DNA from 3 places in the Qipengyuania profundimaris genome. Region 2 is predicted to be linked to each of the others. Evidence: predicted binding sites of a transcription regulator. Region 2 holds the regulator's gene; each other region holds the start of a gene.
What was found. Region 2 encodes LexA, which represses DNA repair genes until DNA is damaged. Its sites were predicted from a motif close to GTTCCNCNCTTGTTCT; they were not measured.
Positions count from the first base shown of each region.

Region 1: a site for LexA is predicted at 5,862-5,877, ahead of recA (recombinase RecA). Genes of this name have one in related genera too.
Region 3: a site for LexA is predicted at 2,238-2,253, ahead of Q9K02_RS14425 (S24 family peptidase). Genes of this name have one in related genera too.

Region 1 covers NZ_JAVAIM010000001.1:2,133,497-2,144,843, reverse strand. The annotation lists gene Q9K02_RS10530 (lytic transglycosylase domain-containing protein) at 1-1,116, opposite strand, end outside; gene dapA (4-hydroxy-tetrahydrodipicolinate synthase) at 1,219-2,100, shown strand; gene smpB (SsrA-binding protein SmpB) at 2,146-2,628, shown strand; gene Q9K02_RS10515 (DUF2062 domain-containing protein) at 2,738-3,343, shown strand; gene Q9K02_RS10510 (hybrid sensor histidine kinase/response regulator) at 3,340-5,817, shown strand; gene recA (recombinase RecA) at 5,955-7,019, shown strand; gene Q9K02_RS10500 (glutathione S-transferase family protein) at 7,260-7,886, shown strand; gene Q9K02_RS10495 (nucleotide sugar dehydrogenase) at 7,978-9,144, shown strand; gene Q9K02_RS10490 (NAD-dependent epimerase/dehydratase family protein) at 9,144-10,166, shown strand; gene alaS (alanine--tRNA ligase) at 10,286-11,347, shown strand, end outside.
Region 2 covers NZ_JAVAIM010000001.1:1,860,173-1,871,519, forward strand. The annotation lists gene trpE (anthranilate synthase component I) at 1-750, shown strand, start outside; gene Q9K02_RS09200 (phosphodiester glycosidase family protein) at 981-1,580, shown strand; gene pip (prolyl aminopeptidase) at 1,577-2,539, shown strand; gene Q9K02_RS09210 (anthranilate synthase component II) at 2,601-3,215, shown strand; gene trpD (anthranilate phosphoribosyltransferase) at 3,212-4,204, shown strand; gene trpC (indole-3-glycerol phosphate synthase TrpC) at 4,201-4,986, shown strand; gene lexA (transcriptional repressor LexA) at 5,135-5,833, shown strand; gene Q9K02_RS09230 (ComEC/Rec2 family competence protein) at 5,909-8,023, opposite strand; gene gltX (glutamate--tRNA ligase) at 8,145-9,596, shown strand; gene Q9K02_RS09240 (citrate synthase) at 9,607-10,893, shown strand; gene Q9K02_RS09245 (sensor histidine kinase) at 10,947-11,347, opposite strand, start outside.
Region 3 covers NZ_JAVAIM010000003.1:572-7,323, forward strand. The annotation lists partial or broken gene Q9K02_RS14410 (AAA family ATPase) at 1-1,429, opposite strand, end outside; gene Q9K02_RS14415 (hypothetical protein) at 1,432-1,614, opposite strand; gene Q9K02_RS14425 (S24 family peptidase) at 2,322-2,957, shown strand; gene Q9K02_RS14430 (HNH endonuclease) at 2,968-3,726, opposite strand; gene mobF (MobF family relaxase) at 3,949-6,752, opposite strand, start outside.

The sequences.
Region 1 (11,347 bases), 270 kb from region 2:
CTGACCGTAATACCACTCTGGATATTCGGCCGCCATTTCCCAATAGCGCTGCGCTTCGGCGCGATCGCCTGCACGTGCCGCAGCGCGCCCGGCCCAGAAGAAGCCTTTCGAACGAGTGAGCGGCGTCTTGGCGGCGGTGCCGTAGCGATAGAACAGCGGCGCGGCGCGCTGGCCGTCACCCATGGACCAGAGCGCCTTGGTGCCACCGAGCCACATGAGGTCGGTGTATTTGTCGCGCAGAGTGAAGGACCCTTCCGAAATATCGGTCCCCGGTGCGAAGAAATCGTCCACCTTGGAGGCGATGGCGACCGCCTGGCTCGGAGCGCCCGCGCTCTTCGCGACAGCCAGCGCTTCGCTGATGAAGGCGTCACCGTCGAAGGCAGGCGCATTGAAAGTTGCGCGATTGCCGAGCAGGTTCACCGCCTGGAGTGGCTGGCCCGAACTGCGGTAATACTTCGTCAGATTATACACATAGCCCGCATCGCTCATCGCGTCCTGCGGAGCCGAGCCCATCGAGCCGCCGAGCAGCGACATGCGCGCCTGCGCCATCTGGCGATAGGCGGGCGAAACGCGCGCGATGTGGCGCGATGCGGCTTCGAGATTGCCTTGCCACAGCAGCGCATCCATCCGCGCATCGTGGTCTTCCGGCGCAAAGCGGCTGCCGAAGAGACCCACGAGATAAAGCTCTGCCGGCCCGCTCATGGTGCCGCCCCGCCACGCCTCACGCGCCATTTCCAGCGCCTCGGGCCGGTCCATCGAGGCGAGTGCCAGCGCATAGCGCGCTCGGCCGCTATTGGTCAGCGGCGGGTTCTTATCGAAAAATGCCACCAGAGCCTGCGGCGACGCGGCCTCGCTATCGAGCGCGTTTTCGGCGCGGCGCTGGAGCAAGTCTTCCTTGGGGAAGTCCGGATAGGTCGTGATGAAATTGGCGTAGGAGCCGAAGGACAGATCGTCGCGCTTGGTGAGATATTCCCACTGCGAAATCGCCGCATCGATCCGCGCGGGCTGCTGCGCCACCATGGTGCTGCGCCCGTCGCTCTGCGCCGAAGCAGTGGCCGGCAGCACGAAAGCGGTGGTTGCGAGGAGGATCGAAGTGATTGCTGTTGTCTTGCCCATGCTGGACATAATGGCTCCCGGCTCCTTATCAGGCGCTGAATGAAAAATCCCGTCGCGCGATTTCTCGCGACTTGTCATCTATCTAACGCAGGACCTCAGTAAATGTTCTCAGGCTCGATACCGGCTCTGGCGACTCCTTTCCGCGACGGAGCGTTCGACGAGAAGGCTTTTCGCCGCCTGGTCGATTGGCAGATCGACAATGGCAGCAAGGCGCTGGTGCCCTGCGGCACCACCGGCGAGGCCTCCACGATCTCCAATGCGGAGCATCACCGCGTGGTGGAGGTCTGCATCGAGCAGGCCGCAGGCCGTGTTCCGGTGATCGCCGGCTGCGGCAGCAACGACACTCGCAATGCGCTGCTGCACATGAACTTCGCCGAGAAGGCCGGTGCCGCAGCCGGCCTGTGCGTTGCGCCTTATTACAACCGCCCGAGCCAGGCGGGGCTGATCGCGCATTTCAGCTTCCTTGCCGAAAACAGCGATCTGCCGATCGTGCTCTACAACGTTCCGAGCCGTACGGTCACCGATATAGAGGACGAGACGGTGGTCGAGCTGGTGCGCAAATTCCCGAAGCAGATCGTCGCTATCAAGGATGCCAGCGGCGACCTGTCACGCGTGGCCGACCACCGGATGGGGCTGGACCACGATTTTTGCCAGCTGTCCGGCAATGACGAGCTCTGGCTTCCGCATTCGGCCGCGGGCGGGGCGGGGTGCATCTCGGTGACGGCGAACGTAGCCCCGGCGCTATGCGCGGAATTCCACGAAGCGATTGCGGCCAACGATCTCGTGAAGGCGCGCAAGCTCAATGACCGCCTGTTCCCGCTGCATTATGCAATGTTCTCCGACGCGAGCCCCGCGCCGGTCAAATACGCACTCAGCCGCGTCCACGACTGGTTCTCCGAAGACGTTCGCCTGCCGCTGTGCAACGCGAGCGATGAAAGCCGCAAGCAGGTCGACGAAGCGCTGGAAATCGCCGGGCTGATCTGACCGCCCTTTCCTTTTGTACACTGCGACCCTAGATGCGCCCACCCTATGGCCCGTCCCAAACCCGCCACCTTCGACAAGCAGAAGACCGTCGCCGACAACCGGCGGGTGCGGTTCGACTATCATGTCGAGGAGACGTTCGAGGCCGGACTCGCGCTGCAGGGCACCGAGGTGAAGGCGCTGCGGGCGGGCGAGGCGAGCATCAAGGAAAGCTATGCCGAGGTGCGCGACGGGCAGGTGTGGCTGATTAATGCCAACATCCCCGAATATTCGCACGGCAACCGGCTCAATCACGAGCCGCGCCGGCCGCGCAAGCTGCTGCTGCACGCGCGCGAGATCGAAAAGCTGTTCGGTGCGGTCGAGCGCAAGGGCATGACGCTGGTCCCGCTGTCGGTCTATTTCAATTCGACCGGGCGCGCGAAGGTCGAACTGGCGCTCGCCAAGGGCAAGCAGGCGCATGACAAGCGGCAGACGGTGAAGGACCGCGACTGGAAGCGCGACAAGGCGCGCTTGATGCGCGAGAAGGGCTGAGCGGCTCGTCCTTCGTCAACCGGCCGATAGCCATTGCGCATTCATCGCCATGCGCTAGAGCGCGGGCCTTGCACTCGCCGGGGCGCAAGCGCATCTGTGAAACGTGGTCATGAGCAATCCGAAGTCCAAAACCTTCCTGTCGGACCTGATCCGCAAATACATGCCCACTCGCGAGCAGCTTGCCGAGAACAAGTATCTCAAGCCGATCGCCCATCGTTTCCTGACGCCGGAACTCTGGCGCTTCACGCGGCGCAGCGTGCCGCGGGGGGTGGCACTGGGGATATTTGCTGGATTTATTATCCCGGTCGGGCAGATATTCCTCGCCGCCTTCATGGCGTTGCCCGCTCGCGCCAACGTGCCGCTGTCGGCGCTGGTCACCTTCATTACCAACCCGTTCACCTTCCCGATCTGGGCGGTTATTGCCAACCGCGTCGGCGCATTCATCCTCGAGGTCGATCTCGACGTGACCGGCGGTGCTGCGCAGGATGAAATCACCAGCGGGCGCTGGGCGTGGCTGGTCGAGATGTTCGAAGGCGTCGGGGTGACCGTGCTGGTGACGATTTTCGGCTTCGTCGTTCTGGCCGTCGTGGGTGCGGCCATCGGCTATCTTCTCTCAAGCTTCGTCTGGCGTTTCATTGTCGCCGGCAAGCGCCGCCGCCGACTGCGCGCGGCCGAACGCCGGATGGACGAGCGCTTGGCGGAGGACAACGAATGACGCCCTCCGACGACACGACCATAGCGCGCCTTCCGCCGCTGCCGCTGATCGCCGGGGTGCTTGGCGCCTGCGTGCTCTCCATCGTACTGGTCGGGCTGGTCGGCGGGGAAGCCGTGGTCGCGATAGCCTATGGCGGTGCGCTGGTCGCTTTCCTGCTCATGCTGCTGCTCGCCGCGCGATTGCGGACGGGGCCGGTCGAGCAGGAGGCCGGGGTGCCCGATTGGTCGGTTACCGCGGCCGCAGTCGAAGACAGCAAGCGGGCAGTCGCCATCACCGATCGGGCCAACCGCTTGATCTGCGCCAATTCCTCTTACGAGGACTGGTTCGGGGAGGCAGTTCCGCCGCTCGACGTCGCCTTTGCGTCGAAATCCTCCGAACGCCTGATGATCGCTGCGCGCGAGGCCTGGCGCGACGGGCATGCGCGCGTAGATCTCCTGACCATTGAAGGTGTCGAGAAGCGCTTCCGGCTCGATGTCGATCGCGCCGGGCGGGGCGAGGATTATCTCGTCTGGCGCTTCGGCGAGATCGTCCAGGAACGCAGCTACGACGGGCTGGCAGAGCGGGTCGAGGGGCCCTTCGGGGAAGTCATGTCGCGCGCCGGGCTCGAACTTGCGATGGTCGCGCCCGACGGTATCGTGCAAGCGGCCACCGTGGGCCTGGCCGAGCGAGCCACGGGCGATGCCGCTACATCGCTGGTCGGCATGGAATTCGTCCAATTGCTGCGCTCGGACGACCGCGACCGTATCTTCTTCGCGCGCGAGGGCCAGCAAGGCTCGCCGCAGACGCTGGTCCATGTCCCGCTGGAATTGCAGCGCGGCAATCGCGCCAAGGATGCCGACCAGGCGCCGTCGCTGATGCTGCTGATCGACCGGACCGTCGGGATCGGCGGCGGCTTCGAAGGGAATGGCAAGGCGGCGATTCCGCAGCTCGAGGCATTGCTCGCCGCGCTCCCGCTGGGCCTCGCGCTGACCGATCGCGACGGGCGCTTCCTGTTCGCCAACGCTGCTTTCCTGCGCGCCGTCGAGCGCGAGGAGCAAGGGCTGCCGCAATTCCCCTCCGATCTCGTCGTGCGCGAGGACAAGGCGGCGATCGCCGACACCGTGCGCCGCTTCGCCAAGGGCGCGAGTTCCAGCGGAGACATGGCGGTGCACCTCGCCGGCAACAAGGAGGAGCCGGTCTCGATCGGCCTCGCCGGGATCCGCGGGCTGGGCGATGCGGCAGTGCTGCTGTCGATCACCGATTCCACCGAAGAAAAGCGCCTGCGCCGCCAGGTCGCGCAAGCCACCAAGATGCAGGCGGTCGGCCAGCTGGCGGGCGGCGTCGCGCACGACTTCAACAATGTGCTGACCGCGATCATCGGCTATTGCGATCTCATGCTGCTGCGGCACACGCCCGGCGATAGCGACTACGACGACATCCAGCAGATCAAGGCGAATTCCAACCGTGCAGCCAGCCTCACGCGCCAGCTGCTTGCCTTCAGCCGCCAGCAGACGCTGCTGCCGGTGGTGCTCCAGCTGCCCGACGTGGTCAGCGAGGTGAGCCAGCTCCTGAAGCGCCTGATGGGCGACAAGATCGAATTCGTCGTGCGCCATGACCGCGAGCTGGGCCCGGTGCGTGCCGACCCGCAGCAGCTCGAACAGGTCATCATCAATCTCGCCGTGAATGCTCGCGATGCGATGCAGGCGCATGCCGCGAAAAGCGGGAAGCAGGATTGGAAGGGCCGGCTCACGCTCGCCACACGGCGCGTGTCCGCGCGCGACGTGCGCAAGATGGGCAGCGACATCATGCCGGCGGACGATTACACCGTGCTGATAGTGCAGGACACGGGCGGGGGCATCCCGCAGGACCTCATCAGCAAGATTTTCGAGCCCTTCTTCACCACCAAGGAGCAGGGGAAGGGCACGGGCCTCGGCCTTTCGACGGTCTACGGTATCGTCAAGCAGTCGAACGGCTTCATCTTCGCCGACAATGTGCGCGGGCCCGATGGCAACACCACCGGCGCGCGCTTCACCATCTACCTGCCGGTCCACAGCGGCGAATTGCCCGCCGTGATGCGCCGCGAGGAAGAGGCGGAGCCCAAGGCCAGCGAATGGTCCGGCGGGGGAAAACTGCTGCTGGTCGAAGACGAGGATATGGTCCGCGCCGTCGCCGAGCGGGCGCTCGTGCGCGCGGGTTATACCGTCACCACCGCCTCTGACGGCGAGGAAGGCCTGGCCGCGATCGCCAATGGCTCGGACAATTTCGACCTCATCGTGTCCGACGTGGTCATGCCCGCGATGGACGGACCGGCGATGGCCCGCGCGATCCGTCGGGTTAAACCGAAGATCCCGATCCTGTTCATGTCCGGCTATGCCGAGGAACAACTGCGCAACGATATCGACATCGACAACATGTATTTCATCGCCAAGCCCTTCAGCGTGCAGCAGATCAACGCCAAGGTCGCCGACGTTCTCGCCGCTCAGGGCGGGGGCTAGGCGTCAGTTTCTTGCTTACGCGGAACAAACCGCGAAAAAATTTCGTTCCCTACTTGTTCTTTGAGAACAAAGCCGATACATCATGTTCCAGTTGAAGAGTCGAAGGGCGGCTCTTTGCAAGCGCAGGAGGTGATGTCATGGCGGCCAATCTGAAGCTGGTAGAAGGAAAGCAAGTGGACGCAGACCGTCAGAAGGCACTCGACGCCGCGCTCGCACAGATCGATCGTGCGTTCGGCAAGGGTTCGGCAATGAAGCTGGGCTCGAAGGAAGCGATGAATGTGGAGGCGATCTCGACCGGCTCGCTCGGTCTCGACATCGCGCTCGGGATCGGCGGCCTGCCCAAGGGCCGTGTGATCGAAGTTTACGGCCCGGAAAGCTCGGGCAAGACGACGCTGGCGCTGCATGCCATTGCCGAGGCCCAGAAGGCCGGCGGCACCGCCGCCTTCGTCGACGCCGAACATGCGCTCGACCCGGTCTATGCCAAGAAGCTCGGCGTCGATATCGACGAGCTGATCGTGTCGCAGCCCGACACGGGCGAGCAGGCGCTCGAAATCACCGACACGCTGGTGCGCTCCAATGCGATCGACATTCTCGTGGTCGACTCGGTCGCTGCATTGGTGCCGCGCGCCGAGATCGAGGGCGAAATGGGCGACAGCCATGTCGGCCTGCAGGCGCGCCTCATGTCGCAGTCGCTGCGCAAGCTGACCGGCTCGATCAACCGCTCCAAGTGCATGGTGATCTTCATCAACCAGCTGCGCATGAAGATCGGTGTGATGTACGGCAATCCGGAAACCACGACCGGCGGCAACGCGCTGAAGTTCTACGCTTCGGTCCGCCTCGACATCCGCCGCACCGGCCAGATCAAGGACCGTGACGAAGTGGTCGGCAACTCGACCCGCGTGAAGGTCGTCAAGAACAAGGTCGCACCGCCGTTCAAGCAGGTCGAATTCGACATCATGTATGGCGAAGGCATCTCCAAGATCGGCGAGATCCTCGACCTCGGCGTGAAGGCCGGCGTGGTTGAGAAGTCGGGCAGCTGGTTCAGCTACGACAGCGTCCGCATCGGCCAGGGCCGCGAGAACGCCAAGACCTTCCTCAAGGAAAATCCCGAGATGTGCGCCAAGTTGGAAGCCGCAATCCGCGGCCGCACCGACGAGGTGGCCGAAGAGATGATGACCGGTCCGGACGCGGACGAGGACTGATATCTCTTCAAGCGGGAGCGCGCCTGCCCATCCCCCGGGCCCGCGTGATAGCCGGACTGTCCCCCGGCGCTCCCGAATGAACGGAAAGCCGGTGCGCGCCTCCCTTGGCCGCACCGGCTTTTCCGTTTGGGCTGCTTGTTCATCTTGGCGCTGCTGGCGAGCCGCTTGCGCCTCGCCTAGGGTCTCGGGCGAATCGATCCGCCGACAAACCTCGCGATGGCGGCGCGCAGGAGAGAGCCGATGACCATCACCGTCCACCATCTCAACAACAGCCGGTCGCAACGTATTCTCTGGCTGCTCGAGGAATTGGGGGCCGATTACGAGATCGAGCATTACCAACGCGACGCGGAGACCAATCTCGCACCGCCCGAACTCAAGCAGCCGCATCCGCTCGGCAAGTCGCCGCTGATCGAGGACGACGGCCTGCGCGTCGCCGAAAGCGGCGCAATCATCCAGTATCTGTGCGAGCGCCATGGCGGCGATAGCTGGCTGCCCGAGACGTCCGGTGAAGACCGTGTCCGCCACCTCGAATGGATGCAGTTCGGCGAAAGCAGCTTTTTCGTGCCGGTGATGCTCAAGATCATGGCCGGCCGGCTCGGCGAGGGCGCTGCGCCGATCATGCCCCGCATTGACGAACAATTCGCCGCGCATGTCGCCTTCATGGAAGACGGGATCAACGACTCCGGTCATTTCGTCGGCGACGACTGGACGGCCGCCGACGTCATGATGAGCTTCCCTGCCGAGATCGCCGTGATGCAGGGCTACGGAGAAAAGGCACCGAAGACCGTGAAATTCGTCGAGGCCGTGCACGCCCGACCCGCCTGGCAGCGCGCGCGTGAGCGCGGTGGCCCGTATTTCGTCTGGTGAGATCGCTCTGCCGCATGACTTGAGTTTGTACCGTCCAGCTTGCAAAGCGGGCTCCGTGTCATGACCTCCATCGCAGGTACGGAAAACAACAATGAAGATTGCAGTGTTCGGCCTGGGATATGTCGGCCTTTCCAACGCCATCATGCTGGCCAAGCACAATACGGTGGTGGGCTGCGATATAGTGTCCGACCGCGTGGCATCGCTGAACGCTCGCCGTTCGCCGATCCAGGACGATCTGGTCGAGGAATATCTAACCCATGACGATTTGGACCTGAGTTTTACGACCGATGCAGCCGAGGCGATCGACGGGGCGGATTTCGCCGTGGTTGCGGTGCCTACCAATTACGATCCCGAAACGAACTTCTTCGACACATCGGCTGTCGATGACGTCATAGAGAAAATCATAGCTGCGAGCCCCGACACTGTGATCGTCGTCAAATCGACCATCCCCGTCGGCTATACTTCCGACGCGCGGGCCAGGTTCGGATCGGACAATATCATATTCAGCCCGGAATTCTTGCGAGAAGGAAAGGCCCTCTACGACAATCTGCATCCCTCCCGCGTAATCGTCGGGGAGCGGTCCGAGCGAGCGCAACAATTCGCCGATCTGCTGGTCGAGCCGGCGCTCATTTCCGATGTCCCTGTCCTCCTTACGGAGGCGGAAGAAGCCGAAGCGATCAAGTTGTTCGCCAACACCTATCTCGCCATGCGGGTTGCGTTCTTCAACGAACTCGACAGCTACGCTCTCTCTCGTGGGATGGATACGCGCCAAATCATCGAGGGTATCGGCCTCGATCCGCGCATCGGCATGCATTACAACAACCCGTCTTTCGGTTACGGCGGATATTGCCTGCCGAAAGATACGAAGCAGCTTCTCGCCAACTATTCCGAGGTTCCGCAGAACCTGATCCGCGCGGTCGTGGATGCGAACCGGACCCGGAAGGATTTCCTCGCCGACCGGATAATCGCCCGTCAGCCGAAGACCGTCGGCGTATTCCGCCTCGTGATGAAGGCCGGATCGGACAATTTTCGCCAATCGTCGATCCAGGGGATCATGAAGCGCATCAAGGCGAAGGGCATCGAAGTCGTGGTTTACGAGCCCGTAATGGACGACGATTCCTTCTTCGGTTCGCGGGTGATTCGCGACCTCGATGAGTTCAAGCGCGAGGCGGACATCATTGTTGCCAACCGGCTCGATCCCGAACTGGAGGACGTGCGCGACAAGGTCTTCACGCGCGACCTGTTCGGCGCCGATTGATGGCCGAGACCCGCACGGCGCTGGTCACCGGATCGGCCGGCTTCATCGGCTCGTTCCTATGCCAGCGGCTGCTCGACGACGGGTTTGCGGTCGTCGGTGTCGACAATATGTCGGACTATTACGATCCGGAACTGAAACGCCGTCGGCAGGCGCGGCTGCTCGAGGTTGAAGGGTTTCGTGCTGTAAACCAGCCGATCGAAACACCCGGTTTGCTTGCAGATCTTATGGGCGATTGCGAGCCCGAAATCGTCATCCACCTCGCAGCTCAGGCTGGGGTGCGCTACTCGATCGAGAACCCGCGCACTTATATCGAAAGCAATCTGCTCGGGACTTTCGAGTTGCTCGAGGCGGCGCGCGCGCATCCCCCGCAGCACATGCTCCTCGCCTCGACCTCGTCCGCCTACGGCGCGAACACCGACATGCCCTATCGCGAGACGATGAAGGCCGACCACCAGATGTCCTTCTATGCCGCCACCAAGAAGGCCAACGAGGCGATGGCGCATTCCTACGCCCATCTCTTCGATCTCCCGGTGACGATGTTCCGCTTTTTCACCGTGTATGGTCCGTGGGGTAGGCCCGACATGGCTCTTTTCAAATTCGTCCGGGCCATCCTGCAGGGCGAGGCTATCGACGTTTACAATCATGGCCGGATGATGCGCGACTTCACCTATGTCGAGGATCTGGTCGAGGCGATCCGTCGCCTGATCGATGTGCCCCCCGTTCGTCCTGGCGACGGAGAAGAGATCGCGGAACACGACAGCCTGTCCCCGGTTGCACCGTGGCGGATCGTCAACATCGGCAATTCGGCGCCGGTCGAACTGATGGACATGATCGAGGCGGTCGAGGCCGCTCTGGGCATGACGGCCGAGAAGAACTTCATGGAGATGCAGGCGGGCGACGTTCCGGCGACCTGGGCCGATACGGAGTTGCTTGAGTCGCTCACGGGATACGTCCCCCGCACGGACATCCGGGACGGTGTCCGCAGCTTCGTCGAATGGTATCGGGACTATTACAAAGTCTGAGGCGAGCAATGCCCCGGCGGCTGTCCGGCGCATAGCGTCACCGCCGATCGCAGCCCCCGCACAGTCTGACCGGGCATTCCCGCTTGTCGCTGGCGCGCCGATTGCCTAACTGCGCTGGCATGACCTCGACCAACGACATCCGCCGCAGCTTCCTCGACTATTTCGGCTCCAGCGATCACGCCGAGGTGGCGAGCGCGCCGCTGGTGCCGTTCAGCGATCCGACGCTGATGTTCGTCAATGCGGGCATGGTGCCGTTCAAGAACGCTTTCACCGGCCTCGAGACCCCGCCCGCCCCGCGCGCTACGAGTTCGCAGAAATGCGTGCGCGCCGGCGGCAAGCATAACGATCTCGACAATGTCGGCTACACCGCGCGGCACCACACCTTCTTCGAGATGCTCGGCAATTTCAGCTTCGGAGACTATTTCAAGGAACAGGCGATCGACCACGCCTGGACGCTGCTGACCAAGGAATGGGGCCTCGATCCCGAACGCCTGCTGGTCACCGTCTACCACACGGATGACGAGGCTTTCGACCTCTGGAAGAAGCGCACCGGGTTCGCGGACGAGAAGATCATCCGCATCCCGACCAAGGACAATTTCTGGGCCATGGGTTCGGACGGTCCGTGCGGCCCGTGCTCGGAAATCTTCTACGACCATGGGGACCATATCTGGGGCGGACCTCCGGGGTCGCCTGAGGAAGACGGCGACCGTTTCGTCGAAATCTGGAACCTCGTCTTCATGCAGTTCACGCAGGAAAACGACGAGATCGTCGGCGACCTGCCCAAGCCCAGCATCGACACCGGCATGGGGATTGAGCGCGTCGCCGCGGTCATGCAGGGCGTGCACGACAATTACGACACCGACACGTTCAAGGCGCTGATCGGCGCAAGCGAGAGCCTGACCGGTGTAAAAGCCGAGGGCGACAACACCGCAAGCCATCGGGTCATTGCCGACCACTTGCGTTCCACCAGCTTCCTGCTCGCCGACGGCGTTCTGCCGAGCAATGAGGGCCGCGGGTATGTCCTGCGCCGCATCATGCGCCGCGCTATGCGGCATGCGCATCTGCTGGGCGCAAAGGATCCGCTGATGCACCGTCTCGTCCCGGAACTCGTCAGCGAGATGGGTGCAGCCTATCCGGAGCTCGTCCGCGGCCAGCCGCTGATCCAGGAAGTGCTGGAACGC
Region 2 (11,347 bases):
CGATTCACCTCGCCGTTCGAATTGCCGCCCATGGCGCTCTATCGTTCGCTCAGGCGCATCAACCCGTCGCCCTTCCTCTATTTTCTCGACCTACCCGGCTTCGCCGTGGTCGGCTCGAGCCCCGAAATTCTCGTGCGGGTGCGCGAAGGCGAGGTGACAATCCGCCCGATCGCCGGCACCCGGCCGCGCGGTACGACGCAGGAGGCGGATCGGCTCGCCGAGAAATCGCTTCTGGCCGACCCGAAGGAGCGCGCAGAGCACTTGATGTTGCTCGATCTCGGGCGCAACGACGTCGGGCGCGTGGCGGACGCCGGCAGCGTCGAGGTCACGGAGAGTTTTACGGTCGAACGGTACAGCCACGTCATGCATATCGTCAGCAACGTCGTCGGGCGCCTTGCCGAGGGCAAGGACGCGCTCGATGCGCTGTTTGCCGGGTTCCCGGCAGGCACCGTCAGCGGTGCACCCAAGGTGCGCGCCTGCGAGATTATCGCCGAGCTGGAACCTGCAACGCGCGGCCCCTACGCGGGCGGCGTCGGCTATTTCGCGCCGGACGGATCGGTCGACAGCTGCATTGTCCTGCGCACCGCCGTGGTGAAGGATGGGATCATGCAAGTGCAGGCCGGGGCGGGCATCGTGGCGGACAGCGATCCAGCCTATGAGCAGCGCGAATGCGAAGCCAAGGCCGGCGCCCTGCTCGCCGCGGCAAAGGACGCAGTGCGGCTCGCAAACGAAGCGGGATACGGCCAGTGAGGGTTGCAATCGCCCTACTCGCTCTCGGCAGCCTCATAGCTTGCGAACAGCAACCTGCCGGCGAACCTGTCGCTCGTGCCAGGATTGATGGGCAGGCGCCATCGCCTTCGCCTGAGCCTAGCGAGACGGCGACCGTCGCAAGCTCGGTGGAAAGCGCATGCCGGTCCATCATCTTCGAGGACACACCCCTTACCCACTGCCTCGCGAATCCCGTCCGCCACCGCATAAGCATGGATCTTGGGCCGTCGGGCGAAGCGCCCTATCGCAGCCTGACTGCGTTCTCGCGCCAACGCGGCGAGAACGGCGTCGCCTTTGCAATGAACGCCGGCATATATGACGACGAGGGCGAGCCAATCGGTTACTTCGTTGAAGGTTCGGAGCGGCTCGAAACCCTCAATATAGCCGATGGCGAAGGCAATTTCCACCTCAAGCCCAATGGCGTGTTCTACGGCACGGCGGGCGAATGGCACGTCCGCACGACCGAAGATTTCCTCGCCAATGTGACCGAGCGGCCGGAGTTCGGCACGCAGTCCGGGCCGATGCTGGTGATCGACGGCAAGCTGCATCCTGAAATAACGCAGGACGGCCCTTCCCGGCTGATCCGCAACGCAGTCGGCGTCGATGGGCAGGGCCGGGCCCATTTCGTGATTTCGAACGCGCCGATTTCCTTCGGCAAGCTCGCGCGTTTCTATCGCGATGAACTGAAGACGCCCAATGCTCTGTTCCTCGACGGGAACGTCTCGCAATTGTGGAACCCGGCGACCGACCGCCTCGATACCGGCGCGCCGATCGGCCCGATCGTGGTCGTCGAAAAGAAGGACAGCGAATGACCGAACAGCGCCGTGGCCTCTATCCGGAGATCGAACCCTACGAAACCGGGATCCTGGATGTCGGCGAGGGTCATTCGCTCTATTACGAACGTGTCGGCACGCCCGGCGCGAAACCTGCGGTTTTCCTGCATGGCGGCCCGGGCGGCGGCATGTCGCCCGATCATCGGCGCCAGTGGGACCCCGAGCTTTACGACGTCCTGCTGTTCGACCAGCGCGGATGCGGCAAGTCGCTGCCATTCGCCGAGATCGAGCATAACGATACCTGGCGTATTGTCGCCGATGTCGAGCGCCTCCGCGAGATGTGCGGGCATGACAAGTGGCAGGTCTTCGGCGGTAGCTGGGGCGCGACACTCGCCCTCACCTACGCCGAGACCCATCCCGACCGCACGAGCGAGCTGGTGCTGCGCGGCGTATTCCTCGCGCGCCAGACCGAGAAAGACTGGCTCTACACATATGGCGCCAGCGAAATCATGGCCGAACAATGGGACCAGTTTACCGGCCTCATCCCCGAAGATGAGCGTGGCGATCTGGTGAAAGCCTATTACAAGCGCCTGACCAGCGATGACGAGGAAACACGCCTTGCCGCCGCGCGCGAATGGTCGCTGTGGGAAGGCAATGTCGCCACACTGTTGCCAGATCCTGCCCTGCTGGACACCTTCGCCGATCCCGCGAAGGCCGTGCCCTTCGCCCGGATTTGCGCGAAGTTCTTCCTCGAAGATTTTTTCCTGGAGGAAGCGCAATTGCTCAAGAATGTCAGCGCGCTGGCGGGCATACCCGGAATTATCGTTCAGGGCCGCCACGACATTTGCACGCCGCCGACATCCGCTTGGGCGCTCAAGAAAGCTTGGCCGGAAGCGGAATTGTGGATCGTGGATGATGCCGGACACTCCGCAGCAGAACCGGGCATCATCGATGGCCTCGTGCGGGCGACCGACAAGCTGGTGGGCAAGCAGGCGTGACGTCGCGGGCAGCTGAAGTTGCTTGAAAGCCCGCAGCCGTGCCGCCATTGACCGTTCCGCAATGACCGACAGCCGCTCCATCCTTGTCATCGACAATTACGACAGCTTCACCTTTAACCTCGTCCATTACCTGATGGAAATGGGCGCCGAAGTGGAGGTGGTGCGCAATGACGCCATTTCGGCGGACCAGGCCATGAGCAGCGGCGCTGCGGGTTTCCTGATCTCGCCCGGTCCCTGCACACCGAACGAGGCCGGCGTCAGTCTCAACCTCGTGGCGGGATGCGCAGATGCGGGCAAGCCGCTACTCGGCGTCTGCCTCGGACATCAGGCGATCGGCCAGCATTTCGGCGGCAAGGTCGTTCGCGGCGGGCTGATGCATGGCAAGACGTCGCCGGTGGAACATGACGCCAGCGGCGTGTTTGCCGGATTGCCGTCACCCTTTATAGCTACCCGATATCACTCGCTGATCGTGGAGGACATTCCCGAGTGCCTCGCGGTCAATGCTACCAGCACGACGCCCGGCCTCGATGGCAGCAGCGTGATGGGTTTCCGTCATCGCGACTTGCCGATCCACGGCGTACAATTCCACCCCGAGAGCATCGCTACCGAACACGGACATGCGCTGCTCGCAAATTTCCTCTCGCTGTGCGGAATCGACGCAAAGGTACCGGCATGAGGACGCTACCCGCAGCAGAGCAGCGTCTGGGCGAGCAGGAGGCCGAAGAGGTCTTCGGCTGGATTCTCGATGGCGAGACGAGCGACGAGGAAATCGCCCGGTTCCTGCGCGAGATGTCCACCCGCAGCGAAACATCCGATGAGATCGCGGGCGCGGCGCGGGCCCTGCGGGCGCGGCTGATCCCGATCGACGCGCCGAAAGGAACGGTCGATTGCTGCGGCACGGGCGGTGACGGGCACCACACGCTCAATGTTTCCACAGCAGTCAGCCTGCTTGTCGCGGCGTGCGGCGTTCCGGTGGCCAAGCACGGCAATCGGGCGGCGAGCAGCAAGTCGGGCGCGGCAGACACACTCGAAGCGCTCGGTCTCAATATGGAAGCCGCGGGAAGAACCGCAGAGAAGTCACTGGCCGAGCTAGGCATTTGTTTCCTGTTCGCAAAGAACCATCATCCGGCGATGGGCCGGATACAGCCTATCCGCCAGCAGCTCGGCGTTCGCACGATATTCAACCTGATGGGCCCGCTCTCCAACCCGGCAGGCGTGAAACGCCAGCTGATCGGGATCGCGCGCCCGGCCTATGTGCCGATCTACGCAGCGGCAAAAGCCAAGCTCGGCACGGAGCGTACCTTCATCGCTTCGGGCGACGAGGGGCTGGACGAGCTTAGCATTGCCGGTGGAAACGAGCTGGCCGATGTGACCGGCAACGATTTCGAGATGCGGCGGGTGAACCCGGTGCAGGCAAACCTGCCCCACGCGCCGGTCGAGGCGATCCGCGGCGGCGACCCGTCGCACAACGCCAAGGCACTCGAGGCGCTATTGCTAGGCGCGCCCGGACCCTATCGCGACGCCGTGCTGTTCAACGCCGCCGCTACTTTGATCGTGGCAGGCAAGACCGAAGACTGGACGACCGGTGCCGAAATGGCTGGCGAAGCAATCGACAGCGGTGCTGCCCAGCAATTGCTGGCAGACTGGATCGCGATCGCGCAATGAACAAGCTGGTCGAAATCTGCGAAACCAAGCTTGGTGAGGTAGCCGAGCGCAAGCAGCAGCATTCGCTCGACTCGCTTGATGCGCAAGCAAAGGACCAAACGCCGCCGCGCGGCTTTCGCTTCGCACTGGAACGCGCGCAGCAGAATGGCTTCGGCCTGATTGCCGAGATCAAGAAAGCTTCGCCGTCCAAAGGTCTGATCCGGGAGGATTTTCACCCTGCGCAGCACGCTCGCGATTACGCCGATGGCGGTGCGGCCTGTCTCTCGGTCCTGACCGATGCGCCTTACTTCCAGGGCCACGAGGATTATCTGGTCGAAGCCCGCGCGGCTTGCGATCTGCCGGTCCTGCGCAAGGACTTCATGATCGACCCCTGGCAAGTCGCCGAAGCTCGCGCGCTTGGCGCAGATGCGATACTAATCATCGTAGCCGCGCTGGATGACGGGACGATGCGCGAAATCGAAACTGCCGCGATCGAACGCGGGATGGACGTTTTGGTCGAGGTCCATGACGAACAGGAGCTGGAACGCGCGCTGGCGCTTCAATCGCGGCTCATCGGCGTCAACAATCGGGATCTGCGGACCTTTACCACCGATCTTGCGACCACCGAGCGGCTGGCAGTCCTCGCCCCTGAGGACGCCCTTCTTGTCGGTGAGAGCGGCATCGCGACGCATGCCGATTGCCAGCGCCTCGCGCGTAGCGGTGTCTGTAGCTTCCTCGTCGGCGAGAGTCTGATGCGGCAAGCCGACGTCGCTACTGCGACGCGCGCCTTGCTTCAGGGCTGACCCAGCGCTTTGGCACGTATCGCGAACGCTTGTTCTCGACAAGAAAGGTCCGAAACGGCTGAATTGCTTGACTTGCTGATATTCGTTGCCTAATTGTTCCACATTCGTTCACAGGGTTGTGAACAGGCGGCACGGGAGTTGCGCAGATATGCTGACAGCCAAGCAACACGAATTGATCCGCTTCATCCAGCAACGGCTGGAGGAAACCGGCATTTCACCCAGTTTTGAGGAAATGAAGGAAGCGCTCGACCTCAAGAGCAAGTCCGGCGTCCACCGCCTGATTTCCGCTCTCGAGGAACGCGGCTTTATCCGTCGCCTGCCGAACCGTGCGCGGGCGCTCGAGGTCGTCAAGCTGCCCGAAGACGCGGTTACAGGCGCCGGCCAAGCTAAGCCTGTGAACGATACCGGCGCGACCATGGCGGCCACGGTAACGGCGAAATCCGTCGCGCCGGAGCCGGCGAACGACATCATCGACGTGCCGCTACACGGCCGGATCGCGGCTGGCGCGCCGATCGAGGCGATCGAGGGCCAGGCGAGCATGCCGGTTCCCGCCGCTCTGCTCGGACCGGGTGAACATTATGCGCTCGAAGTGTCGGGCGATTCGATGGTCGAGGCAGGCATTTTCGACGGTGATTTCGCACTTGTCCGAAGGTCCGATACCGCTCGCGACGGAGAGATCGTCGTCGCGCTGGTCGACGATGAAGAAGCGACGCTGAAGTACCTGCGCCGCGATGGCGGGCGGATCCGCCTCGATCCTGCGAATGGGGCCTACGAACCGCAGGTTTATGAATCCCATCGAGTGAAGGTTCAGGGCAAGCTTGCCGGTCTGCTCCGGCGCTACCACTGACGCTCGACGAGACAGTTTTAGTTGGGAAGAAGGGCGCGGCGTCGGCTGCGCCCTCTCTTCCTTCATAGGTTGTCTTTATTGGGAGCCCGCGTTCCGCCGGACGAAGGGGCGGAACCAACCGTGCTCGCCTTGCCCTTCGGCCACGGTATCAATATGCTCTTCGGCAAGGTAAATGCCGGTACCGCCTTCCCGCTCGAGAAACCGGCGATCGGCCTTGAGCCAGCGTGGCTTGCATGAGCGCGGCAGGAAGCGATCAGCGATGACGATGTCGGACCTGTCGCAGGCGGCGGCAAGCGCTCGCTCCTCGATAAGTTCGCGGCTTCGCGCGATCAGCACGTCCCAATCTCGACCATCCCTTTCGATACGCAAGCTACAAAAGTCCCGGCTGCACCGAGCGCCCAACCATTCGGCTAAAGGTACGGGCTCGCCATCGAGCGCTGCAATTTCGCGCAGATTTTGTTGGGCGTAACTGCCCTCGCTGTCCCGCAAAACCAGCAGCCGGCCATCCGCGCTGGCAATACCCACATCGCGCCCATCACGCGTGATCACGATGTCCGGGGCAGGCGTCGCCCACATCCATCCCGAAGCGACGGCGACGGGAAGCGCCCCCCAAAGCCGTGTTCTTCCATGCCACAATGCCAACCAGAGCGCGCCGAGGACAAATACCGCCATCGCCGCCATCGGCATCTTGGGGGCGAGCTTCACCGCACCCGGCTGAGCCGAAACGATGTGCGCGATCCACAGCAGTACATCGAGCGATTTGCCGACCAGCCACCAGGCCGGAGCTCCCAACCCGACTACATCCATCGCCAGAGCCAGGGCAACGAGCGGCATCGAGACGAAGGTCACGAGCGGGATCGCGAAGAGGTTTGCGACCGCCCCGTAAATTCCCGCACGGTGGAAGTGGAACAGGACAATCGGCATGAGTGCGAGCTCGATGACAAAGCCGGTCAGGAACAGCATCAACGCCCGGCGGCCGAAGCGGCGCAGGCCGCTTTCCTCTCGTGGCGCGAGAAATTCGCGAAACGGCTTCGCATTGTGAAGTGCCACGATGGCGAGCACGGCGGCAAAGCTCATCTGGAAGCTCGGTCCGACAAGCGATTCCGGCCATAAGAGCAGCACCGCGATTGCTGCGACCGCGACTAGGCGCAAAGAGAGCGGCTCGCGCCCAAGCGCCAGAGCCGTCAGGACCAAGATCGCGCCGATGCAGCTGCGCACCGTTGGTACCTGAGCCCCCGTCAAGAGCGTGTAAGCGATCCCGGCAAGAGCAGCGATTGCAGCGGCCACGATCGGCAGGCGTACGCGCAACGTAAGCCATTGCCATAGGGCCAGCAACTTGAGCGCAATCAGATAGGTCGCGGCGATGATTGCGCTCACGTGAAGGCCGCTGATCGACAGCAGATGCGTAAGGCCGGCATCCCGCATAGCCACCTCGTCCGCTTCGGAAATCGCCCCGCGATCGCCGCTGGCGAGAGTCGCCGCGATCGCGCCGGGAGCGCCGTCGAGACGGTCGCGAACATGCGCCGAGAGGTGCCGCTGAACCTGCGCGATCCAGCCTTCGCCGCCGCCCCCGCCGGCCTCCTCTACTATTTCGATATCCCCCACAACGCTGCCGGTGGCCGCATAGCCATCGAACCAGGCCCGTCGCGCGAAGTCGTAGGCGCCCGGTACGATTGGCGGCGAAGGCGGCATAAGGCGCGCGGACACCCTGACGCGTACGCCCTCCCGCAACGCGCTATCCGCTTGATCCAGCGGAACGTTGACGCGGTAGGCTCTTGCAATCCCGTCCTCGGCGTCGCGAGCGGCTAACACGAGCCGGATGCGGTCACGCGCCGGCTGGTCCTCGCGCTCGAGAATGCGGGCATCGAGCCGTTCGAACGTCGGTCGCTCGATTGGTTCTGCCCCGATCAATTCGGAGCGCGCCCAGACCAGCCCGATCCCTGCCGCGAGGACGAGCGACGTGGCGATGGTCGCAGCGAGGAGGTAGGCGCGCTCATCACGATCGCGCCACGCGGCAAGCGCCGCAAGGGCAACCAGAACAAGCCCACCAATGGTTGCAGACCATTGCCACGGCGTGTGGAGCAGGAACCACAGACCGATGCCGCCGCCAAAGGCAACTGCCAGCCACGGTCCGCGGTCAAATCCGGCACTCGCCAAACCTGTCTCGCAGCGATCCGCAATTCTGGACATCAGGCCGCGCATGCGCCAAGGGCGCGGCACAGCCTGCACGGATCCTCCGTCCGTCCCCCCCATCGGTACCGAAGGCGTCCCGCGTGTCGCCATGCAAGTGTTTGAAAGGAAGCGAGAGCCAATGGCAAGCGATAGTGGAACGCCCGAAGGACAGGTCGTAACCCGCTTTGCCCCTTCGCCCACAGGATACCTGCATATCGGCGGCGCGCGCACGGCATTGTTCAACTGGCTCTTCGCCCGGCACCACGGCGGCCGCACGCTCCTGCGGATCGAGGATACGGACCGCAAGCGCAGTACGCAGGACGCGATCGACAAGATCATCGAAGGGCTCGACTGGCTCGGCCTCGATTTCGACGATGCACCGCTGTTCCAGTCCGACCGCGCCGAACGCCATGCCGAAGTAGCGCGCCAGCTTCTCGCAGCAGGCCACGCGTACAAATGCTACGCGACGCCCGAGGAACTCGAGCAAATGCGCGCCGACCAGCGCGCTGCCAAGCAACCGATGCGCTACGACCGTCGCTGGCGCGACCGCGACGGGAGCGAGGCTCCCGAAGGGGCGCCCTTCGTTATCCGTCTTAAAGTGCCGACCGAGGGCGAGACGACCATCGAAGATGCCGTCCAGGGTCCGGTGACCGTGAAGAACGCCGAGATCGACGATTACGTCCTGCTCCGCGCCGACGGTACGCCGACCTACATGCTCGCGGTGGTCGTCGACGATCACGATATGGGTGTTACTCACGTTATCCGCGGCGACGATCACCTCAACAACGCCTTCCGCCAGCTCCCTGTGATCCGCGCGATGGACGCGATCGAGGGCGGCTGGCCCGATCCGGTCTATGCTCACGTGCCGCTGATCCACGGTCCGGACGGCGCAAAAATGTCGAAGCGCCATGGCGCCGTCGGTGTCGAAGGTTATCGCGACGAAGAAGGCGTCCTGCCGGAAGCGCTCTTCAACTATCTCCTGCGCCTCGGCTGGGGTCATGGCGATCGCGAGGAGATCAGCCGCGAGGAAGCGATCGAGCTGTTCGACCTCGACGGAGTCGGCAAGGGTCCTGCCCGGTTCGATATCAAGAAGCTGCAGAACCTCAACGGTCACTACATTCGGGAGGCCGATGATGGTCGCCTGGCTCGCATCGTGGCCGAGAGGCTGGACGGTGATGCAGATGTCGATTTGCTCGAGCAGGCGATGCCGGTCCTCAAAACACGCGCTAAGTCCGTCAACGAACTCGTTGAAGGATCGCAGTTTCTTTTCGCCAAACGGCCTCTCGAGATGACCGAAAAAGCGGCCGCCCTGCTTGATGACGAAGCGCGCCAGCGCCTCGCGGGCCTGTCGAAAATGCTGCATGTGCAAAATGACTGGACAATCGAGGCTCTCGAAGCCACTACGAAATCGTATGCCGAGCAGCTCGAATTGGGTCTCGGCAAGCTCGCGCAGCCCATGCGCGCAGCATTGACGGGGACGACCACGTCCCCCGGCATTTTCGATGTGCTGGTCCTTCTGGGCAAGGAAGAAGCGCTCGCGCGGATCGATGCGCAAGCCGCCGACGCCCCGGGGCCAGACGGAAACCGTTGAGGAGACACGCGTGGCCGACAACAAGGCAACTCTCGATCTGGGCGACCAGACCCAGGAATTCCCCGTACTTCAGGGCAGCGTCGGCCCCGATGTCATCGACATCCGCAAGCTGTACGGCGGCACCGGCAAGTTCACTTACGATCCCGGCTACAAGTCCACCGCCAGCTGCGAAAGCGCGCTGACCTATATCGACGGTGAAGAAGGCGTCCTGCTGCACCGCGGTTACCCTATCGGCCAGCTGGCAGAACATTCCAGCTTCATGGAAGTCGCCTACCTGCTCCTGAACGGCGAGCTGCCGGGTAAGGAAGAGCTGGACGATTTCGACTATACGATCACGCGGCACACCATGCTGCACGACCAGCTGCGCCAGTTCTACCAGGGCTTCCGCCGCGACGCGCACCCGATGGCGATCATGTGCGGCGTGGTGGGTGCCCTGTCGGCGTTCTATCACGACAGCACCGACATTTCCGATCCCGAGCACCGCAAGATCAGCAGCCACCGCCTGATCGCCAAAATGCCGACGATCGCCGCCTGGGCCTATAAGTATGCCATCGGCCAGCCTTTCATGCAGCCGGACAACAACTTGAGCTACACCGGCAACTTCCTGCGCATGACCTTCGGCGTCCCGGCCGAGGAGTACGAGATCCATCCTGCTATCGAAAAGGCAATGGACCGGATTTTCATCCTCCACGCCGATCACGAGCAGAACGCCTCGACCTCGACTGTCCGCCTCGCCGGATCGTCGGGCGCGAACCCGTTTGCTTGTATCGCCGCCGGTATCGCATGCCTGTGGGGCCCGGCGCATGGCGGCGCCAACGAAGCTGCGCTCAACATGCTTCAGGAGATCGGTTCGCCCGACAAGATCCCGCATTATATCGAGCGTGCAAAGGACAAGAACGACCCGTTCCGCCTGATGGGCTTCGGGCATCGCGTCTACAAGAACTACGACCCGCGCGCGACGGTGATGCAAAAGACGCTGCGCGAAGTGTTCGAGGCACTCAACGTAAGCGATCCGGTGTTCGAGACGGCGCTGCGCCTCGAGGAACTCGCGCTGAACGACGATTACTTCAAGGAAAAGAAGCTTTTCCCGAACGTCGACTTCTACTCGGGCATCATCCTGAATTCGATCGGCTTCCCGACGACCATGTTCACCGCGCTCTTCGCCCTCGCCCGCACCGTCGGCTGGGTGGCGCAGTGGAACGAGATGATCTCCGATCCCGGCCAGGTCATCGGTCGTCCGCGCCAGCTCTACACTGGCCCGACCGAGCGCGATTACGTGCCGATGGACAAGCGGTAAACCCGGCTTCCGTAGCAATAGATCAAGGGGCGCTGCGGCGCCCCTTTTTCGTGTCAGGCGTTCGTGTCGTCGTCAGGAATATCGCGCCCCGGACCATCGCGCTTCTCCGATCGCATCTCTTCGGCGGCGGGGACTGAGAGCGTGAAACGCGCGCCCTGCCCCGGTGCGCTTTCGACTGTGAGATCGCCGTCCATCGCGCGTGCGATCCGGCGTGAAATATAGAGCCCAAGGCCAGAGCCACCATCGCCGCTGCGCCCCAAGCGCTCGAACTTCTCGAACACTCGCGCCTGCTGCTCCTCGTCAAGGCCGTGACCCTGGTCTGCCACAGTGATGAGCGCGCGGCTGCCGATCCGGTCGAGCCGGATCCAGACCTGACTGTCTTCAGGCGCATAGCGGATCGCGTTGCCGACGAGGTTGAGCAGGATCTGTAACACCCGCCGGAATTCGGCGATGG
Region 3 (6,752 bases), on a different contig from region 2:
ACAGTTCGTGACGTCGGACGAAAATTCTCGCATCCTCGTCGTTCTCAAGCAGCTTGTTGAGTTCGCGCTCCTTGTTCGCCTTGGACGCCTCGGAACTGCGGAGATTGTTTTCCAGGGCGCCGATCTGCCGGTTTATCCCATCGAGTTCGCCTCGCAGCTCATTCCGCCGCCGCTCGCGTTCGGCGATCTCATCGAAATCGATGCCAGAGAGCTTGTCGGAGATCTCCCCAAGTTCTGCTTCGATGGCGGTGATCTCGTGTCGAGCTTCGGCTAGTCGCTTGTTAGCTGCGTCCAACCGGCCTGGCGCTTTTTCCCTTTCTCGCTTGAGTTCTTTAAGGGTGGAGCGAACGCTCGAAAGTCGACTGCGCAACGTCTTGTTTGCTGCCTTCTGTAGGAGACTTCGAACCTTCTCATATTCGGTGGAACCCTTTTTCAGCTCCGTCCCGCAGATGCATTCTTCCATCTCCAGAATGTCCTGAACGAACTCTTCGTTGTAGGGCGAAGGGATGCGGCCCTTCACATCCTGAGCCTCGAGATGATCGAATGTCTTTTCGGTAATGCGAGAGGAGACGAGGAAGCGGCCATTGTCTCCGAGCCACTTCAGCAACTCGTCTTGTGCGCTCGCTGCTCTGGTGATAGCACGCTTGAGCGAGTTGTTCGCCCTGTCGCGGCTGGCCTGGAGTTCTCGCGCAGCGGCCGAGTTACGCAATTTGGCTTCAATGTCGGCAATCTGCTGTTGCTTCTGTTCCGCTTGCCCTTTCAGACCGTCGAGTGCTTCCCTGCCGCTCTTGAGCTGGTCCGTAAGCCGGTCGATCTCATTCGAGAGGACTTCGATCTGGTCGGTCGCTTTGGCTTTAGGCATTTGCCGCCGATAGTACGCAGCCGTCTCTTCAAGGTCCCCGATCGCTGTCTCGATTAGATTGCATCCGAGAATATCCTGGACTGCCTTGCGGATTCCGCGCCGGTTCTCCTCGCCGAGGAAGACCTCTGCATGTTCACCGTCGAAAAGAAAGTGTCCCGCCATGGTCTTCGGTATGACCGTGTTGATAAAGCTATCGGGGTTGTCGATCGAAACGCTGTGGCCATCATCGATCCGCATGATTGAGAACTCACGACCGCCCATGGTGCCGTTGCCGTGGAAGCGACGGGCACGATAACGCTTGTCGTTGTGCTCGAAGAGGACTTCTACATAGCAGGAATCTCTCCCCGCGGCCTTGGCGTCGTGGTTAACGAGGTCCTGCTTGCGTTCAAACTTGGCAGTAGTCGTGCCGTAGAAGCACCAAAGCATGGCGTTTAGAAGAGTGGTCTTTCCGACGCCGTTTTCCGCGTGAATCAGAGTAACGTTTTCATCCGGATCCATCGAGAATTCGATGGTATGCTCGCCATGGAAGCAGCGAAAATCCTTCAGAGTGATTTCATCGAGCCACATGATTAGTCTCCTCCCAACGGAGTGGCGCGATCGATAATGTCACGAAGGCGCCGGCGTCGCTCGCTGTCCTTATTCCGGTTTTCGAAGTAGAATTCGCGCTGCAGCTCTACGATTTCCGCGATCACGCGGTTCTCTAGTTCTTCGCTTCCATCCGATTGCGTCTCGGCCGCGTCGCCATCCTGCATTTCTCGTCATCCCCCAGAAGCGGTCTTAGCGCTACATGTGTCACCAATCTATCGATCTGGTAAATAGGGAAATACAGCCGCTCAACACTTGAAGGGCAAATACGATCGCGGTCCCGATCCCCTTCATGCTCAAAGTGCCCGTTGTCCTTCGTTCGCGTTTCAACGGAACGGCTCAGATCTCGTCGAACCGACTGGTCCGCGACATCCATCTGATCGCGTCGCAGTCATCGTCGGGCACCTTACGAGCATCTGAGGCAGTGAGGTCGTGTCGAAGCTTGAGATTGATACGGAAGTACAGGACGTCCTTGATCGATCCAAAGCACTGAAAGTTCTAGAGAACGTGGTAGTTCTCGGCCTGATAGACAATGACAACTGCCAACCATCATAGCCCGAGGGTATGAGCGCAAGCGCCGCGTTAGCAAGTTGGCCGATCAGCCAAGTAGCGCTCCACCTTCTCTACCGTTCGGCGACGCGGCCTGCGGCCAGCTCGTAGGTCAAGCACGAAGCGCGGATCGCCAACCGCGCGACGACCAAACCGTGTCGCCGACATGTGCGATTCTTTCAGGTGTCTCTCAATGCGATCCAGCAATTTCATAGCCTTCCTCGACTCACTCAGCCCTTGTGTTCCTGGTTTGTTCTTAGTAGGAAGGTTCCATCGAGTCTAGGAGATTTCCTTCTCTCCTGAGACCGTCAGAAGGAACGACACGATGGAACACGTCAGAGAGGAGCTCGATCGCCTGATCCAGCAGCGACGGCTCGGATATTCCTCGATCTCGCGGATGATCGGACGAAACTCGTCCTACATTCAGCAGTTCATCAAGCGCGGCTCGCCGCGAAAGCTGGATGATGATGACCGGCGCACGCTTGCCAGCTTTTTCGGGGTCGACGAGCAAGTGCTTGGCGGACCCCCCGCACCCATGCGTGACGGGTTGATCGAAATTCCCGTGCTCAATGTTGATGCATCGGCGGGCTTCGGAGCGATTGCCGAAAGCGAGACCGCCCATACCCGCTTCGGTTTCGACGAACGCTGGCTTGCCAGGTTGACCCGAGCAAAGAGTGCCAGCCTTTCGATCATCCATGTCCTGGGCGACTCCATGGAGCCGACACTCAGCGATAGCGACGAGGTGCTGGTCGATGCGTCGGACCAGGGTTCGCGGCTACGTGACGGCATCTACGTCCTACGCGCCGACGATGCGCTGGTGGTCAAGCGCGTGACGCTCAAGCCAGGTGGCCGCAAGATCACCATCAGCAGCGACAATTCGGCCTATCCCAGCTGGGACGATGTCGACCGGTCCGAGATCCAGGTGGTCGGCCGTGTCATCTGGTTCGGACGCGCTGTCTGATCCTACCGGATCAGAACCCCGCAAAACGCGCGCGATGCTTGGCAACGAAGTCCGGACGGGGGTGATCCCTCGGATCGACCGGAAGCCTGATCTTCTGTCCTGAAGGGGGGAAGAGCTTCAACAGGTCGGACGGCACCTTGTTGTGCGATACGAGCAGGCAAAGGTTATCGTCGAATGTGATGAGATGTCGGTCGAACAGCCAATGGGCCGTAGCCGAGAGTGCCACGCCGTTGGGTACAACATCGGGTCCGCCATCGGCGACAGACCAGATATGGGCCGCCTGTGCCTCTGCTTTCCCGCCACCATTCATGATCCGCAATCCCGTGACGGCGCAGGTGCTGTCATAAGCGTCGAGAACCTGATTGCGGAAACTGGCGGCCCGGATTTTCTTATTCACCAGGATCTGCTCGATCTGGCGTTCGCCAAAATCATCGGCAAGGAGCGCGGCAGTTGCATCGTCGATGTACCGCTCGTCGAGCTCGAGCCTGATCCGGTTGTCCGGGTCGAGCGTCTCGCTCAGGCCCTGATTGACGATCGCGACGAAATCATCGCCATCGAGCGTGCGCACCGATTTTCCGCGCAGCGTCCTCCCAGCATCGCCAGGACGGGCCATCTCGCGAAGGAAGCGTTCGGCAAAGCGTCCGTCCTTGTCGCGGTAGGACACCGCATCATCGAAGGGTAGATAGTCCCTGACGCGCGCGTAGTAATGGGTTGGATCAGCCTCATCGGGATCGATCCGCTCAACGAAGGCGGTCGCGATATAAGCCATCCGGCCGCCCGATACCCGGGTTTCACGGTAAAGGATCCAGTCGTTCTCGAGCTGGCGGGCCTGAGGAAGATATTGCGAGGGGAAATGATACCGCTCGGTAATGAGGTCGTCGTAGCGCGAATTGCCGCTGATCTCGAATACACCCTTCACCGGCAACGCTCCGCACTTCTCTCGAACAGGCATCGTGCCTGGTAACGCGGAAATCGTCCAGGCTGTCGGTGATCAAATGCCGATTTCAAAAGGCTTTACCCTTTCCTTCATGAGTTCGGGCTTGTCACTTGCAGGCGAAGCGCTGCCAACATCCTTGTCTTGTGATAGGCCCTTGGCCGCTGCCGCCTTGAGCCTTTGCGTTACTTCGAATGCCGATGCTTTCTCGCCGCTGTTGGACTTGATAGCCCGGCCGAGTTTCTCGGCATTATCTGCAATCAGCGTAAGGCCGTCGCGAAGCCGGGTGACCGTGACCAGGAAGGTCTGCCGATTGGCGAGATTGCGTTCGCGGCTGTCCATCACCGCGATCCCGCGATCAGAGGTCAGTCCCTGCGCCATATGCGCATTGAGGGCATAGGCGAGGTCCATGCGTTTGAGCATGGGGTCGCCGCGGCTCAGGCGGAGCTCCTTGCCCGCTGATGTCTCCACCAAGACGCCCTTTGTGTCGATGGCCACGATCCTCGCCTGGTCGGCGTTGAACAGCCCGCGCTTATGGTCGTTGTCGGTCCAACGGATCTTGTCACCCTCGATGATGGATATCGATTTGCGGTCGAAGAGCGACAGCCGGCTATCGTCTGCGCCCGGCCGCAAACGCGCAGGATTGAAATTGCGCAGACGCCCCTTCCTGTCCTCAAGCACGAGCTGCTTGCGCGCTTGGTCGATGGTTTTGACGGTGTAGTCGCCTTTGGAGAGTTTCTGGGTGCTGTCGCGCGAGCGGAAATTGAGAACCATGCCCCGTTGGTATGTGCGAAGGTATCGCAACTCTTCGTGCGTCACATTCACCCGAGAATGAATGGTCAGCCGGCCCGATCGTGGGCCGAGCTCGCCGTTGGCCTTGAGTCCGCGCTGGACAGCCTCGTTAACCGCAGACCGTAAAGCCCGTCCCGACGCGTAGATCGACGTCCGATCCCGATCCGCCGGGCTGAGCGAAAGCCACTTTTCGGCAGCAACAATCGCACTGTCGCCGCGTGCCTCGATGGTTGAAGGAGCAAGAGCCCGGAGCGCATCGTCGATGCGTCCCTCCTGCGCGGCGGCCTGGGCTCGCCGCAGGATGGGATCGCGGCCGCGCAAATTCACATCCATGTTGGCGCGCTCGATCCCGGCCTGCTGGACGAGGTCGAAGGGTTTACCCGCATCGACGGCGCCTAGCTGTCGCTTGTCACCGACGAGAACCAGACGATGGATTTCCGCTAGGTTTGCCAGCCGCACCAGCTTGGCCTTGTCCTCGTTCGACACCATCGACGCCTCGTCGAGCACCAGGACATGGTCTCCGAGCGCACTCCGAGCCTCGCTCAGCAACGTAGCATTTCCCGGCTCGTGCAGAAGCCTGCCCCATTGGGCGAGAAAGCGGGCAATGGTCATCGAACGGATGCCGGTGTCGCGCTCGAGCATCTGGACGAGCGTGTTCTGCACCGCGAGCCCCAGCACCTGCTTGCCTTCCTCTCGGAGCAGCTGGGCGACCGGCTTCATCACGCTGCTTTTGCCCGCCCCGGCTATGCCCTGGATCGCTACGATCCGGTCACGCGATGAGAGCACAAGACTCGCCGCATTCCTCTGCCCTTCGTTGAGCGAAATTCCGTGGTTGATCGCGGCAACTGCCTGAACCCGTTCTGCGGCGTCCGGCCGATTCAGGATGGGCAACACCGCACCTCGTCCCTGGTCGACGTTCGCGAGAATGGTGCTTTCAAGGTCAAGCGCCTCGCGGCTCGCCAACCAGCCTTTGTGTTCGCCTTTGCCGGGCTCAAGTGCGCCGCTTCTGACCAATGCGTTCACACGGGTTTCGACGTGATCCACCGTCGTCGGTAGCCCAAAATCGAGCGCCGCTTTCAGCAATCCCTCACGGGGAAAGGCTGCCTCGCGCTGCGAGAGATGACGCACCGCGGAAGCAACAGCCTGCGCGGCCGCGATGGTCGGTGCATCCTGCTTGAGGACATGGGCAGGGATCAGTGGATCAGTCGGATCGCCCTTGATCCGCTGCGCGAACTCTCTCAGCTTCGCAATTCCACGCTGAAGAAGGCTCCCTTCTTTCGATCTGGGAATGTCCTTCGTTGCAGCCCGCATCTGCGACGCATCGATCAAGCGGGCAAGGTCAATTCCGACTTCTTGGGCTTTCTGCCGCCACGCATCGAGAAGGCCTTCCCGGTCCCTGACGGGCGCCTTGCTTTTCCTCGTATCGAGCACAGCAATGTCGCGGGTTTTCGGGGTGTTCTCGCCCAGCTGGCGTACCGCGTCGAGGACTTCTTCGCGCCGCGTGGAAAAAGCCATGACCTGCTCGCGGGCGATGCCCGCTGCTTCGAAATTGCCATGCTTTCCAACCGGCTCTGCTTCGTAGCCCATTTTCTCGACCGCCAGACGAAAGCGCGCCATGGTCATCGAGTTGAGCAGGGTGTTGAACGACCAAAGCTTGTCATTGCGAAGCGCGCGCCACTTCCCGTCGCTGCCTTGCGTGACATTTGCCACGACCGCATGAAAATGCAGGTTCGGCTCTTGGTTGCGGTTGGTGTCGTGCTGGAAAAGACCAATCGTCAGGTTATCGGTCGCAACCTTCCCGTAGCCAGCCTGACTGCCCATCCGGGTCTGCGCCGCGTTCTTTTCTGCCCAGCGCAAGGTCTCGATGACGGCCTCGCGATAGGCATCGATTATCCGCTGGTCGCCGCCCACCAGCGCAAGCAACGACCAGCTTTTGGGCAGTGAGAATGTGAGGTCGGTTCCCGGCCTGTGGGCTTGGCCCGCATTGCCGACCTGGATACCATCGGGAAGTTCTCCCCGCAGCAAGGCATCGAACTGCTCGGCATTGACGCGGCCCTCAAGGCCAAGTC